Regions from separate parts of the Clostridium sp. B9 genome, predicted to be linked through region 1. Evidence: a T-box and tRNA genes for the amino acid it is inferred to sense, from the RefSeq annotation. Region 1 holds a T-box; the other regions hold tRNA genes.
What was found. A T-box is a leader RNA that pairs with one kind of tRNA and senses whether it is charged. The one in region 1 lies ahead of pheS (phenylalanine--tRNA ligase subunit alpha), so its partner is inferred to be a tRNA-Phe.
Positions count from the first base shown of each region.

Region 2: it encodes a tRNA-Phe, which carries the amino acid that the T-box ahead of pheS (phenylalanine--tRNA ligase subunit alpha) is inferred to sense. The anticodon was not compared.
Region 3: it encodes a tRNA-Phe, which carries the amino acid that the T-box ahead of pheS (phenylalanine--tRNA ligase subunit alpha) is inferred to sense. The anticodon was not compared.

Region 1 is NZ_JBNWKA010000003.1:2,981,535-2,986,538, reverse strand. It holds gene ACQZHJ_RS13175 (TrkH family potassium uptake protein) at 1-917, shown strand, start outside; gene ACQZHJ_RS13170 (potassium channel family protein) at 936-1,601, shown strand; gene ACQZHJ_RS13165 (TrmH family RNA methyltransferase) at 1,628-2,404, shown strand; T-box leader at 2,634-2,868, shown strand; gene pheS (phenylalanine--tRNA ligase subunit alpha) at 3,078-4,097, shown strand; gene pheT (phenylalanine--tRNA ligase subunit beta) at 4,122-5,004, shown strand, end outside.
Region 2 is NZ_JBNWKA010000003.1:405,023-410,026, reverse strand. It holds gene ACQZHJ_RS01945 (polysaccharide ABC transporter ATP-binding protein) at 1-14, opposite strand, end outside; gene ACQZHJ_RS01940 (ABC transporter permease) at 32-853, opposite strand; gene ACQZHJ_RS01935 (peptidylprolyl isomerase) at 1,086-1,832, opposite strand; gene ACQZHJ_RS01930 (peroxiredoxin) at 2,215-2,673, shown strand; gene ACQZHJ_RS01925 (hypothetical protein) at 2,796-3,551, opposite strand; tRNA gene ACQZHJ_RS01920 (tRNA-Phe) at 3,682-3,757, opposite strand; rRNA gene rrf (5S ribosomal RNA) at 3,769-3,886, opposite strand; rRNA gene ACQZHJ_RS01910 (23S ribosomal RNA) at 3,943-5,004, opposite strand, start outside.
Region 3 is NZ_JBNWKA010000003.1:302,310-307,313, reverse strand. It holds partial or broken gene ACQZHJ_RS01480 (heavy metal translocating P-type ATPase) at 1-61, opposite strand, end outside; gene ACQZHJ_RS01475 (metal-sensing transcriptional repressor) at 239-508, opposite strand; gene ACQZHJ_RS01470 (hypothetical protein) at 712-1,308, shown strand; gene ACQZHJ_RS01465 (acetyltransferase) at 1,319-1,948, opposite strand; tRNA gene ACQZHJ_RS01460 (tRNA-Phe) at 2,329-2,404, opposite strand; rRNA gene rrf (5S ribosomal RNA) at 2,416-2,533, opposite strand; rRNA gene ACQZHJ_RS01450 (23S ribosomal RNA) at 2,590-5,004, opposite strand, start outside.

The DNA.
Region 1 (5,004 bases):
TAGGTGCGTTGTTACTTTCAACACAGTTTATTCCTAAATTAGGTTTTTGGAAGGGTGTTTATTATAGTATATGGCATTCAATTTCAGCTTTTTGTAATGCAGGTTTTGACTTGTTTGGAGATAGTTTAGTTAGATTTTCAGATAATAAGACAATAATACTAACTATTGCCGCATTAATTGTAATAGGTGGTTTAGGATTTACTGTTTGGTCAGAACTATATAACTTCAAAGGTTACAAGAAATTATCTTTACATTCAAAAGTTGTTATAATGATAACTGCTATTCTTTTATTTGGTGGAGCAGTTCTTATGTTAATATTTGAGTATAATAACCCTAATACCCTTCAAAATATGAGTTTTGGAGATAAGTTAACTAATGCATTCTTTGCTTCGGCAACTACAAGAACTGCTGGATTCAACTCAGTTTCAACAACAGATATGACTTTAGCAGGTAAGTTTTTAACTATACTATTAATGTTTATAGGTGGTTCACCTGGATCAACTGCTGGTGGTATTAAAACTGCTACATTTGGTATTGTTGTGCTTACTTTAATATCTATAGTTAGAGGTAGAGAAGATACTGAAGTATTTAAGAAGAGAATATCTAAAGAATTAGTTTATAAAGCATTTGCTGTATTATTCATAGGTTTTGGTATTGTTGTATTGGGAACATTAGTATTAGCTGTAACAGAACCAGGATTTTCTTTAGAATATATTTTATATGAGGTTACATCTGCTTTCGCAACTGTAGGTTTAACTTTAGGGTTAACTCCATATCTTTCAGTAATAGGAAAGATAGTTATAATGATTACAATGTATTTGGGAAGAGTTGGTCCTATGACTGTAGTTTTAGCACTAGCTAACAGAAAGAAACCTAGTGCATATAAATTCCCAGAAGATAAAATATTAATAGGATAAGTTAGGAGTGTAGAACTTATGTCAAGTAAACAATTCGTTATTATAGGATTAGGAAGATTTGGATCATCAGTAGCTAAAACTCTATATGCTTTAGGTCATGATGTTTTAGCAATAGACTCAAATGAAGATTTAGTTCAGGAGATATCAGATAGTGTAACTCATGCTGTTCAAATGGATGCGACAGATGAAAATGCTTTAAGAACATTAGGATTAAGAAACTTTGATGTAGCTGTTGTTACAATAGGAGCTAACATACAAGCAAGTGTAATGGCAACATTATTAGTTAAAGAGATGGGAATAAAATACATCATAGCTAAAGGTAACAGTGATTTACATGCTAAGGTTTTATATAAAATAGGAGCAGACAGAGTAATCTTACCAGAGAAAGATATGGGAGTCAGAGTTGCTCATAACTTAGTATCATCAAGTATATTAGATTATATAGAGTTATCACCAGATTATTCTATAATTGAAATAGAAAGCCCAAAAGAGTGGCATGGTAAGAATATGAAAGAGTTAAGCTTAAGAAGTAGATACGGAATAAACGTAATGGCTATTAAAAGACATAATGAGGTTAATATATCACCAGATGCTGATGACATAATCGAAAAGGATGATATAGTTGTAGCTATAGGTTCTGCAGAAGATTTAACAAAATTAGAAGGAAAGATATTCAGACACTAGTATCTTTCTAGAAAGGATTATTTGCTTTGTTAGAAATAGAAAGTAAAAATAATAACTTATTTAAAGAGATAAAAAAGTTAAAAGAAAAGAAGCATAGAGTTAAAAATAATAAATATCTTATAGAAGGATTAAGATTTGTAGATGAAGCTTTAAAGAGCGGAGTTTCTATAGATTCAATAATCTTTACAGAAAACTTTAAAGAGAAGAATGAAGAGTTCTTTTCTAAAGTTTCAGAGGGTATAAAGCTTATACAAATGAATGAAGCTTTACTAAAGCAACTTTGCTCAACGGAAAATCCTCAAGGGGTTGTTGGTGTTATAAATATGCAAAACAAGGAACTTAAGGATGGAGAATTAGTTGTTTTAGTTGATAAGGTTCAAGACCCAGGAAATATGGGAACAATAATAAGAACTGCTCATGCAGCAGGAGCTTCAGGAATAGTTATGACTAAAGGAACGGTAGATATATATAATGATAAAACATTAAGATCTACTATGGGTTCAATATTCTATATTCCTGTTGTTGAAGATGATTCTTTAGAGTATATTAAATCATTAAAGGAAGATGGTTATAGATTAGTTGTAAGTTCACTTCAAGGAGAGAATAATTTCTTTGAAGAAAATTTACAAGGAAAAATAATGATTGCTGTAGGTAATGAAGGTAACGGAGTTAGTGATGAAGTTTATGAAATTTCTGATATAAAGGTTAAAATTCCTATGCCAGGAAATGCAGAATCATTAAATGTAGCAGTAGCAACTTCGGTAATGATATATGAAAAGATAAGACAATCATTTAATAAATAAGAAAACGTACCATATCAAACTTAATAGTAAAGCTTGCAAATATATTTTAAGAATAATAGTTATAAGTTTTATTAAAAAGTTAATTTGATATGGTACTTTTTTATTTTAATTAATAATTATATTGTAAAAAGAATGTAGTTAAAGCAAAAAACGCTTAAAAGAGTAAAAAAAGAATAAATGCCTTGATTATGCCTATCATTATATGTATAATATATTTTGAATTGAATAGATAAAAACATTGATAGAGAGAGTAAATATAGAACTTTCTTTTCAGGGAAAAAATGCCATAGACTGAAAGCATTTTAAGAAAAGCTATATCGAAGTTCACTCTGGAGTTCTAACTATGAAAGTTTAAAAGTAGTAGTTAGCGGCATTAGTCGTTATTTTAAGTAAGTGAATACTAAAGTTTTTTCATTTAGTATTAATTAGGGTGGTACCACGGATATGAATACCCCGTCCCTTGTGTTATAGGGATGGGGTTTATTTTATTTTCTGATAATATGGGAATACTTAAAAGGTTAGCTAAAAAATATGAGTACAAAACTTAATTAGGTAATATAAGTTTAATTTGCTAATTTTGCTTACACAATAATAGATTAATTAAAATAAGTAAGATTTTTATATTTAGATAAAATCTAGTATATTAACTATACATCAAGAAAGGAGAATGAAAATGCAAGATAAGTTAAATCAAATTAAAGAATTAGCTTTAGTTGAAATTAAGGAAGCTAAGGATAGTACTACAATTGATACAATAAGAGTTAAATATCTTGGTAAAAAAGGAGAGCTTACAACTATATTAAGAGGAATGGGAGCTCTATCAAAAGAAGAGAGACCAGTAGTTGGTAAATTAGCTAACGAGGTAAGAGAGGCTTTAGAAGTAGAATTAGAGGCTATAACTAAAGCTATTAAAGAAGCTGAAAAGCAAGAAAAGTTAAAAAATGAAGTTATAGATATTTCAATGCCTGGAAAAAAACAAACTATAGGTAAAAAACATCCATTAGAGCAAACTCTAGATGAAATGAAAAAAATATTTGTTTCAATGGGATTTGCAATAGAAGATGGTCCAGAGGTTGAGAAAGATTACTACAACTTTGAGGCTTTAAATATACCTAAAAATCACCCAGCTAGAAGTGAGCAAGATACATTCTACATAAATGATAATGTAGTTTTAAGAACTCAAACTTCTCCAGTTCAAGCTAGAGTAATGGAAAAGCAACAACCACCAATAAAAATGATTTCACCTGGTAAGGTATTTAGATCAGATGCAGTTGATGCTACACACTCACCAATATTCTACCAAATGGAAGGTCTTGTTATAGATAAAGATGTAACATTTGCTGACCTTAAAGGAACATTAGAGTTATTCGCTAAGAAAATGTTTGGTGATAAGGTTAAAACTAAGTTTAGACCACACCATTTCCCATTCACTGAGCCATCAGCTGAAATGGATGCTACATGCTTTGTATGTAACGGAAAAGGATGTAAAGTATGTAAAGGAGAAGGTTGGATAGAAATACTAGGTTGTGGTATGGTTCACCCTCAAGTTTTAAGAAACTGTGGAATAGACCCAGAAGTTTATAGTGGATTTGCTTTCGGTTTCGGAGTAGACAGAATGGTTATGCTTAAGTATGGAATAGATGACATAAGATTATTATACGAAAGTGATATGAGATTCTTAAATCAATTCTAAGTTTTAAAATAGGAGGTAAAAAAGATGAAAGTACCATTTAATTGGCTTAAAGATTACGTTGATATAGATATAACAGCAGAAGAGTTAGGCGATGCTTTAACTTTATCAGGTTCAAAAGTAGAAGAGGTTGTAACTGCTGGTGCAGAAATAGAAAATATAGTTACATGTCAAATAGACAAGATAGAGCAGCATCCAGATGCTGAAAAGCTTAAAATTTGTCAAGTAAACATAGGATCAGAAATGATTCAAATAGTAACAGCTGCTGATAATATGAAAGAGCATGATAAGGTTCCTGTAGCTTTACATGGAGCAATATTAGCAGATGGAAGTAAAATCAAAAAAGGTAAATTAAGAGGAGAAGTTTCTAACGGAATGTTCTGTTCAGAGGAAGAGTTAGGAATTGCTGATGGAAAAGAAATCATAGGTCTTATGATCTTACCAGAAGATGCTCCAATAGGTGTTTGTATAAAAGAATATTTAGGTCTTAACAAACAAGTTTTAGATTTCGAAATAACTTCAAATAGACCAGATTGTTTAAGCATAGTAGGAATGGCTAGAGAGACAGCAGCTACTACTAGAAAAACTTACAGAATGCCAAGTACTAAATTCGAAGTTAAATGTGATAAAAACATAAACGACGAAATAAAAGTTACAGTTAATGATGATCTTTGTAACAGATATATGGCTAGGGGAGTTAAAAATGTAAAAGTTGGTCATTCACCAGCTTGGATGCAAGAAAGATTATTAGATGCAGGTGTAAGACCTATAAATAACATAGTTGATATTACTAACTTTGTTATGTTAGAGCTTGGTCAACCAATGCATGCTTTCGATAGAAGAGAGTTAAAATCTTCTCATATAGTAGTTGAGAGAGCTAAAGATGGTGAAAAATTCACTACTTTAGATG
Region 2 (5,004 bases), 2.6 Mb from region 1:
ATAGCAACAGACATTTTCTGTACCTCTCTTTTTATAAAACATCATCAAATTCTGGTCTAAATCTATTAAATACTTTAGATGCGAATATAAATAATATTATTGTTACTACCCAGAAATAAATTCCATACTGCCAACTTACAGTATGAGTACCTAAATATGCATCTCTAAATAATGCTGATAAATAATACAATGGATTTAATTTTAAAATTTTTTCGATCCAAGGCATACTTTGACCGGCTGGTAATGATCCTACTTGCCACATTACTGGACACATCCAGAATAAGAACTGCATAAATACAGATATTCCATGTAGTATATCAATTGACATTACTACCCATGCAGATAATAGTCTTGATAAAGCTGCTAAAAATATCACAGATATTACAATCGCATAAATTAATTTCGGTATGTTAATCAATCCTAAATTTCCATTAGCCGCAAAAATTATAAAACTTATTCCTAATAAGATCAAAAATGTGTAAAAACTAATTACTATCCTTATTGTAGGTAATATCTCTACAGGGAATTTAACCTTCTTAACCAAGAATGAGTTAACCCTTATGGAACTTGCTCCTGAAACAATTACATCTGAAATAAATATCCAAGGTATATATGCTGAAACCAGCCAAACTAAATAATTAACTTGTACTCCTCCACTAACTGATCTCATTCCAGTTGAAAAAATCATCCAAAAAACAGCAATCATAGCTAGTGGTCTAATTATAGCCCAAGCCATTCCTAATTTTGAACCAGCAAACTCTTTTTTAAATTCCTTCTTGGATATACTAAATACCATTCTCCAATGAGAAAAAATACTTTTCTCAATCTCAAGCCAATCCTTCAAGTTGTTCACCTCTGCTTATCTTCTATTTATTATGTAAAATAACTAAACCTAATTATACCACAAATACTATAAAAAGATTTATACATTTATCTTACAAAGTAATGAAATATATCTATAATTTATATTTTACCTATATTACTTTAAGTATTCTCCAATTTAATAAATAATAAAGCTATAAAATATAAAAAAGACTAGATAGAGGTTTACCCCTACCTAGTCTTAAGTCAAATTAAAGCTAAAACTAAGCTAATTTAACTCCATATTTTTCTCTTAATTCTTTAACTAATTCTAAGTATTTCTTTTGTTGTCTTTCTTGTATTAACATTCCAACAACTTGATCTTTAACTTCTTCGAAAGCCTTAGTTGTAGCTTCTGTTTTATCTTCAACTTTTATTAAGTGATATCCAAATTGAGTTTGAACTGGAGCACTAACAACTCCTAATTCTAAGTTGAATGCAGCTTCTTCAAATTCTGGAACCATCATTCCTCTTGAGAATGCACCTAAGTTTCCACCTTGCTCTTTTGAAGGACAAGTTGAATATTTGCTTGCAGCTTCTTCGAATGACATAACGCCTTCAGCTATTTCTTTTTCTACATTTTTAGCTTCTTCTTCTGAAGCAACTAATATGTGTTTAGCTGTTACAGTTTCTAATTCAACGAAGTTTTCTTTATGCTCTTCATAGAAAGCTTTTGCTTCTTCATCAGTTACAGTAACTGAATCTAAAGTCTTTTTCATAACCATTTGAGCTAATAATTCTTTAGCAAATTTATTTAATTGATCAGTATATTCTTCTGTTTTATCTAATCCAGTTTCTTTTGCGAACTCAGACATTAATTCAAAAGCGATTGCTTGCTCTAAAACTTGTCTTCTACCTTCTTCGCTTGATAACATAGCTTGTTGTTGAGCTGGGTATCTTGCTATTATCTCATCTATGTAGTTTGAAGTTATTTCAGTGTTTCCAACTGTTGCTAAAACTTTGTTTTCCATTTATATTATCTCCTTTTCAGTTAAAGTTTTAATTTCCTATACTTCATATATTAACATACATTTATTGAATTACAAAGATTTTCTCTAATATTTTCCTAATTGCTCTATTCTATGAAAATATACTAACCTAATGCTACTTTCTCAAATTAATTTATATCAAAATCATAGACTTAATTTCAGTGTAATTGTACATAATTCAATTATACTTACTTTATACACCTAAACTCTAATATTAAATTTATATTTAATCTCAAAATATAAATTTAATAAATACTTATAAATATCAAAAAAACTTAAGTTAAGTTTATAATATTGAAAAGAGATTTCTTGATAATAAATATTAATTATTATATAATAAATATAATTTAGAGGAGGGATTATTATGTCAATCGAATTAAATAAATTAGCTCCAGATTTTAAACTTATGGGATCAGACGGGAAAGAACACTCATTAAGTGATTATAGAGGAAAAAATGTTATATTATACTTCTACCCAAAGGATAATACTGCAGGATGTACAACAGAAGCTTGTGATTTTAGAGATAATATAGAAAGTTTCAGAGATTTAAATGCAGTTGTTTTAGGAGTTTCTAGAGATTCATTAGTATCACATGATAAATTTATAACTAAATTATCACTTCCATTTGTATTACTTAGTGATCCAAATGAAGTTGCATGTAACTTATATGATGTAATAAAAGAAAAAAATATGTACGGTAAAAAATATATGGGCGTAGAAAGAAGTACTTTTGTAATAAATACAGAAGGAATATTGATAGCCGAATTTAGAAAAGTTAGAGTTAAAGGACATGTAGAAAAAGTTTTAGAATCCGTAAAATAAAGCTTATCCTAAAAAGGACTAAATTATAAATTAATTTAGTCCTTTTTATCTTAATTACAACTTAACATATATTCTTAAATGATTTTCACTAAAGTAATATATTTTAAAGTCTTACTAAAGAATTAACATAAGAATTCTTTATCTTTTTCAAGGTTACTTCTATCATCAAAAGGAGATTGAATTAAGGCCTTAGCAAATAGCTGCATATAAAACTCTTTCAAATGCTTCATATAATCAACCCATTGATAAGTTAATAACCTGTATGCATTTTCCACATCCTTCTTAATATGAAGCACCTCATATTCCTCTAACCCGTTGCTTCTTCTTGTAGCAAATTCATCTCTTAAATGAACTACAGCCATAACCATTATACTAAATTCTTCATCTTCATCTATAACTGAACTGATCATTAAGTCTATTAAAAAGTTTTTATTTTTTTCTAATATTAGATTTAAATCATTTAAATTTAATTCATTAATATCAATTTTAAAATCATAATTCATTAAATCATTCTTTAGCTGCCAGAAATCTTCTTCACAACAGTGCTTGGATACTCTAGCCATTGATTTTATACTAGGATTATCAGGATCTGCCTTAACCAACATTGTTAAAATATCATTTCCTATAACATTATAAAAACTTCCTATTATCATATTTATTTTCTTTGCCTTTTTAGCATTTTCTCTTATTTCCATAATTTTATCTATAACTAATAAATCAAAAATCATTTGTATTGGAGCAAACGCTAAACTTGTAATTATATTAGCTATAGTATTTATTGGCTCTTTAAAAAATATAAAGTGTATCAAATATAGCATAGTTGATACACTTGATAAAAATATTATACTTAATATATAGCCTTTTCTCTGTTTATTCATAAAATCACTACTTTACATAAAATATAATAAAAAGTCGATTTCCCTATTATATAATATTAAAATAATGAAATTTGTTTACTTAATTTATTATAAAAAAATAAAAAGCTTAGTGAAAATTCACTAAGCTTTTTGGTGGCTCGAGCAGGAATCGAACCAGCGACACGAGGATTTTCAGTCCTCTGCTCTACCGACTGAGCTATCGAGCCATAAAATAAAAACCTGGCGACCACCTACTCTCCCACACAGTCTCCCGTGCAGTACCATCGGCTTCTAAAGGCTTAACCGTCGTGTTCGGAATGGGAACGGGTGTTACCCTAAAGAACATCATCACCAGATGTATTTAGAAAGATTGTTCTTTCAAAATTGCACATAATACTTAATTTACTATAATTTGGTCAAGCCCTCGATCTATTAGTATCGGTCAGCTGAACATGTTACCATGCTTACACCCCCGACCTATCAACCTTGTGTTCTTCAAGGGATCTTACTAGCTTACGCTATGGGAAATCTCATCTTGAGGTTGGCTTCACGCTTAGATGCTTTCAGCGTTTATCCATTCCCGACTTAGCTACCCAGCTGTGCTCCTGGCGGAACAACTGGTACACCAGAGGTCAGTCCATCCCGGTCCTCTCGTACTAAGGACAGCTCCTCTCAAATTTCCTACGCCCGCGACGGATAGGGACCGAACTGTCTCACGACGTTCTGAACCCAGCTCGCGTGCCGCTTTAATGGGCGAACAGCCCAACCCTTGGGACCTACTTCAGCCCCAGGATGCGACGAGCCGACATCGAGGTGCCAAACCTCCCCGTCGATGTGGACTCTTGGGGGAGATCAGCCTGTTATCCCCGAGGTAGCTTTTATCCGTTGAGCGATGGCCCTCCCACGAGGTACCACCGGATCACTAAGCCCGACTTTCGTCCCTGCTCCACTTGTGGGTGTCGCAGTCAGGCTCCCTTCTGCCTTTGCACTCTTCGAACGATTTCCGACCGTTCTGAGGGAACCTTTGGGCGCCTCCGTTACTTTTTAGGAGGCGACCGCCCCAGTCAAACTGCCCACCTAACAATGTCCTGTGACCAGATTCATGGCCGCCAGTTAGAATTTCAGTACTGTCAGGGTGGTATCCCAAGGATGACTCCACTAAGGCTGACGCCCTAGTTTCCTAGTCTCCCACCTATCCTGTACAGACAATACCAAAACTCAATGCTAAGCTACAGTAAAGCTCTACGGGGTCTTTCCGTCCAATCGCGGGTAGCGAGCATCTTCACTCGCACTACAACTTCGCCGGATTTACAGTTGAGACAGTGCCCAAGTCATTACGCCATTCGTGCGGGTCAGAACTTACCTGACAAGGAATTTCGCTACCTTAGGACCGTTATAGTTACGGCCGCCGTTTACTGGGGCTTAAGTTCATACCTTCGCTTGCGCTAAGTATTCCCCTTAACCTTCCAGCACC
Region 3 (5,004 bases), 2.7 Mb from region 1:
CAATAGCCGCAGCACATGATGCACAAGTCATTCCTTTTACCTTGAGTACACGCTCCATAATTTCGCCTCCTTAGTATTCATTTAATTTATATTTAAATATACCAAAAAACAAATTAACTACTTTTATTCTAAATTCACTTTAAGCCTCTCAACACATTAATGTTGAAACTCTTAAAATAACAGATCCATAGAAATTTATATAAATATAAATCACTACACACCATTAGAATATATCTTTTTACTTATCAATTAATTTATTAAGTACACTTAATATCTCATCTATTTTTTCTTCTTTAGAGTCTTTATCTTCAAATGCACTATTAACACAATTATGCATATGTTGCTCTAATATTAATTTGTTAGATTTTTTTAATAATGCCTGTGAGGCCATTATTTGATTAGAAATATCTATACAATATCTCCCATCCTCAATCATTTTAATTATTCCCTCAATTTGACCTCTTGCAGTTTTTAAACACTGCAATGCTTTCTTTTTTTCTGCATTCATTATGTATCACTCCCTAGCATATTTCATACATTACCACCCCCATGGGGGGATTACATTTATATATTACGCCTATAAATTCCGCATGTCAATACTATTTTTAAACTTTTAATTAACTTTATTAACATTTAATTCATATTTGCTATTGTCATTTAGTTATTTTAATATATTAAAATTAAAATAACTTAAATAAGGAGTTTAAATTAATGAGCAAAATATCAATTATTCTATTTTCCTTGATAACTATAAACATATTATTGTTAATATTACTACTTATTATTAATATAAAAATAAACTCAAAGAGAAAACTTATTAATTCCTTGCTTATAATATTTATATTATCTCTTCTAGGATTAGTATCTTCAGTAATTTATTTAAATAATATTACTACTTCACCTGAATATGAAAAATATATTTCTGATAAGCCATCTTCAGTGAAAGAATTTAATATAAATAATAATGTTAATCCAGATAATAAAGAATTTACACTTAATGATGAAGTAAAATCTATAGTTTACAATGTGGTGTCAGATGAATTTGGAGAAAACTTTAAATATACTAAAGACTTTTTAATTAATTCTGATGGTACATATACAATATCATTATTATTTGATGATACAAATTACTCAGAAGAGCAATGCAAAGAATTTATTGAAAAACTATCATCCAATTTAAAATCATTTAAAAATGTAGGAAGAATAGAGATATATTTTTTAAATAATTTCAAAATAAAATATTCTTTAATTATTGATAATTTTAATGAAGGAAACAACTCTGTAATAATAAAAGAAGATGCATTTTAAAATGCATCTTCTAAAAAATTAAACTCCCAGTTTTTATATATGTTTCTTTATCAATCTTATTATTAGCCAAAATAGTTGTATTAGCTTCTATATAAACTCCATCATCAATAATTACATTACTATCTATATTACTATTCAATGAGACAAATGCATAATCCCCTATTTTAACATTATTCCCCAAAGAAACTCTTTGCTTAATAATAACATGCTTTCCTACATCAAAAAATCCAACATTAATCATTCCTGGATATACTATACTTCCCTCACCAATTTTATTCTTTTCCATGTAATTTATATCTGGATGGACTATAGTAGCAAATTTAACTTTTCCATTTAACTTTGTAACTATATCTTTTTTAATTTCATAATTATCTATAGCCACACTAACATATAATTCATTTTCACTTTCTAGCTTCTTAAAAAAATTAAACCTATCCTTTTTCTTGTTATCAAAATAATTATATATAGAATCTATCATACTAATAACTCTATATCCTTCAACATTTTCTTCCTCTATTTCATTTGTAGTACTTACTAATCCAACAATCTTCCAAGTTTCTCTTTTTGAATTGATATTTTCTATTATACGTATTACTTCTCTAGCTATAGTCCCTGTACCAATAATAATTACACTTTTCATTAACCTCTCTCCTACTCTATATTTACTGACATATATTAAATCCTATTATATTGGATATATATTTATTCTAATTATTAAATATTTTTACAAAATATGTATAATAAATTGATATTTGTCCATAATTAAAATATCCACTATTAATAAGTAGATATTTTCTTAGCTAATATATAGTTTATTGATACTTCCCCCATATATCTTTAATCAAATTCCCCTTTTGTTTTAAGCTAAGAACTACTTATTTGTGGATTTTTTATATATATTTATAATGTATATTTAAATTTATTATATAAAGAAAAAAGACTCACTAAATTAGTGAGTCTTTTTATATAGTAATTTATTTATTACGTAAAAAAAGCTTAGTGAATTTTCACTAAGCTTTTTGGTGGCTCGAGCAGGAATCGAACCAGCGACACGAGGATTTTCAGTCCTCTGCTCTACCGACTGAGCTATCGAGCCATAAAACAAAAACCTGGCGACCACCTACTCTCCCACACAGTCTCCCGTGCAGTACCATCGGCTTCTAAAGGCTTAACCGTCGTGTTCGGAATGGGAACGGGTGTTACCCTAAAGAACATCATCACCAGATGTATTTAGAAAGATTGTTCTTTCAAAATTGCACATAATACTTAATTTACTATAATTTGGTCAAGCCCTCGATCTATTAGTATCGGTCAGCTGAACATGTTACCATGCTTACACCCCCGACCTATCAACCTTGTGTTCTTCAAGGGATCTTACTAGCTTACGCTATGGGAAATCTCATCTTGAGGTTGGCTTCACGCTTAGATGCTTTCAGCGTTTATCCATTCCCGACTTAGCTACCCAGCTGTGCTCCTGGCGGAACAACTGGTACACCAGAGGTCAGTCCATCCCGGTCCTCTCGTACTAAGGACAGCTCCTCTCAAATTTCCTACGCCCGCGACGGATAGGGACCGAACTGTCTCACGACGTTCTGAACCCAGCTCGCGTGCCGCTTTAATGGGCGAACAGCCCAACCCTTGGGACCTACTTCAGCCCCAGGATGCGACGAGCCGACATCGAGGTGCCAAACCTCCCCGTCGATGTGGACTCTTGGGGGAGATCAGCCTGTTATCCCCGAGGTAGCTTTTATCCGTTGAGCGATGGCCCTCCCACGAGGTACCACCGGATCACTAAGCCCGACTTTCGTCCCTGCTCCACTTGTGGGTGTCGCAGTCAGGCTCCCTTCTGCCTTTGCACTCTTCGAACGATTTCCGACCGTTCTGAGGGAACCTTTGGGCGCCTCCGTTACTTTTTAGGAGGCGACCGCCCCAGTCAAACTGCCCACCTAACAATGTCCTGTGACCAGATTCATGGCCGCCAGTTAGAATTTCAGTACTGTCAGGGTGGTATCCCAAGGATGACTCCACTAAGGCTGACGCCCTAGTTTCCTAGTCTCCCACCTATCCTGTACAGACAATACCAAAACTCAATGCTAAGCTACAGTAAAGCTCTACGGGGTCTTTCCGTCCAATCGCGGGTAGCGAGCATCTTCACTCGCACTACAACTTCGCCGGATTTACAGTTGAGACAGTGCCCAAGTCATTACGCCATTCGTGCGGGTCAGAACTTACCTGACAAGGAATTTCGCTACCTTAGGACCGTTATAGTTACGGCCGCCGTTTACTGGGGCTTAAGTTCATACCTTCGCTTGCGCTAAGTATTCCCCTTAACCTTCCAGCACCGGGCAGGCGTCAGCCCCTATACATCAGCTTACGCTTTAGCAGAGACCTGTGTTTTTGCTAAACAGTTGCTTGGGCCTATTCTCTGCGGCCTACTCTCGTAGGCACCCCTTCTCGCGAACTTACGGGGTCAATTTGCCGAGTTCCTTAACTGTAATTCTTCCGCCGGCCTTAGGATTCTCTCCTCACCTACCTGTGTCGGTTTGCGGTACGGGCACTACTTCTCTCTCTAGACGCTTTTCTTGGCAGCGTGGAATCATGTACTTCGGTTCCGTAGAACCTTCCCCATCACACCTCAGCATTATGAAAGCGGATTTGCCTACTTTCACTGCCTAAGTGCTTAGACTAGCATCCAATAGCTAGCACACACTATCCTCCTGCGTCACGCCATCGATAATAACGATGGTAGTGGTACTGGAATATCAACCAGTTGTCCATCACCTACGCCTTTCGGCCTCGGCTTAGGTCCCGACTAACCCTCAGCGGACGAACCTTCCTGAGGAAACCTTAGGTTTTCGGCCTGTGGGATTCTCACCCACATCTCGCTACTGATGCCAACATTCTCACTCGTAATCAGTCCACCGCTCCTTACGGTACGACTTCAGCCCGATTACGACGCTCTCCTACCGCTTGAATTAAATTCAAGCCCGTAGCTTCGGTGGTAAGTTTAGCCCCGTTACATTTTCGGCGCAAGATCTCTCGACTAGTGAGCTATTACGCACTCTTTTAATGAGTGGCTGCTTCTAAGCCAACATCCTAGTTGTCTTAGAAATCTCACATCCTTTCCCACTTAACTTACACTTTGGGACCTTAGCTGACGATCTGGGCTGTTTCCCTTTTGACTACGGATCTTATCATTCGCAGTCTGACTGCCGAGCTCATAGTATGTGGCATTCGGAGTTTGATAAGGTTCGGTAAGCGCTATGCCCCCTAGCCCATTCAGTGCTCTACCTCCACTACTCATACTCGACGCTAGCCCTAAAGCTATTTCGGAGAGAACCAGCTATCTCCGGGTTCGATTGGAATTTCTCCGCTATCCACAGCTCATCCCATGCTTTTTCAACAGCAACGTGGTTCGGTCCTCCACGAGGTTTTACCCTCGCTTCAACCTGGCCATGGATAGGTCACCCGGTTTCGGGTCTACAGCATGCAACTAGTCGCCCTATTCAGACTCGGTTTCCCTTCGGCTCCGTACCTTAAGTACTTAACCTTGCTACATACCGTAACTCGTTGGCTCGTTCTACAAAAAGCACTTCATCACCCTCATAAGGGGCTTTGAACGGTTGTAGGCACACGGTTTCAGGTTCTATTTCACTCCCCTCCCGGGGTTCTTTTCACCTTTCCCTCACGGTACTG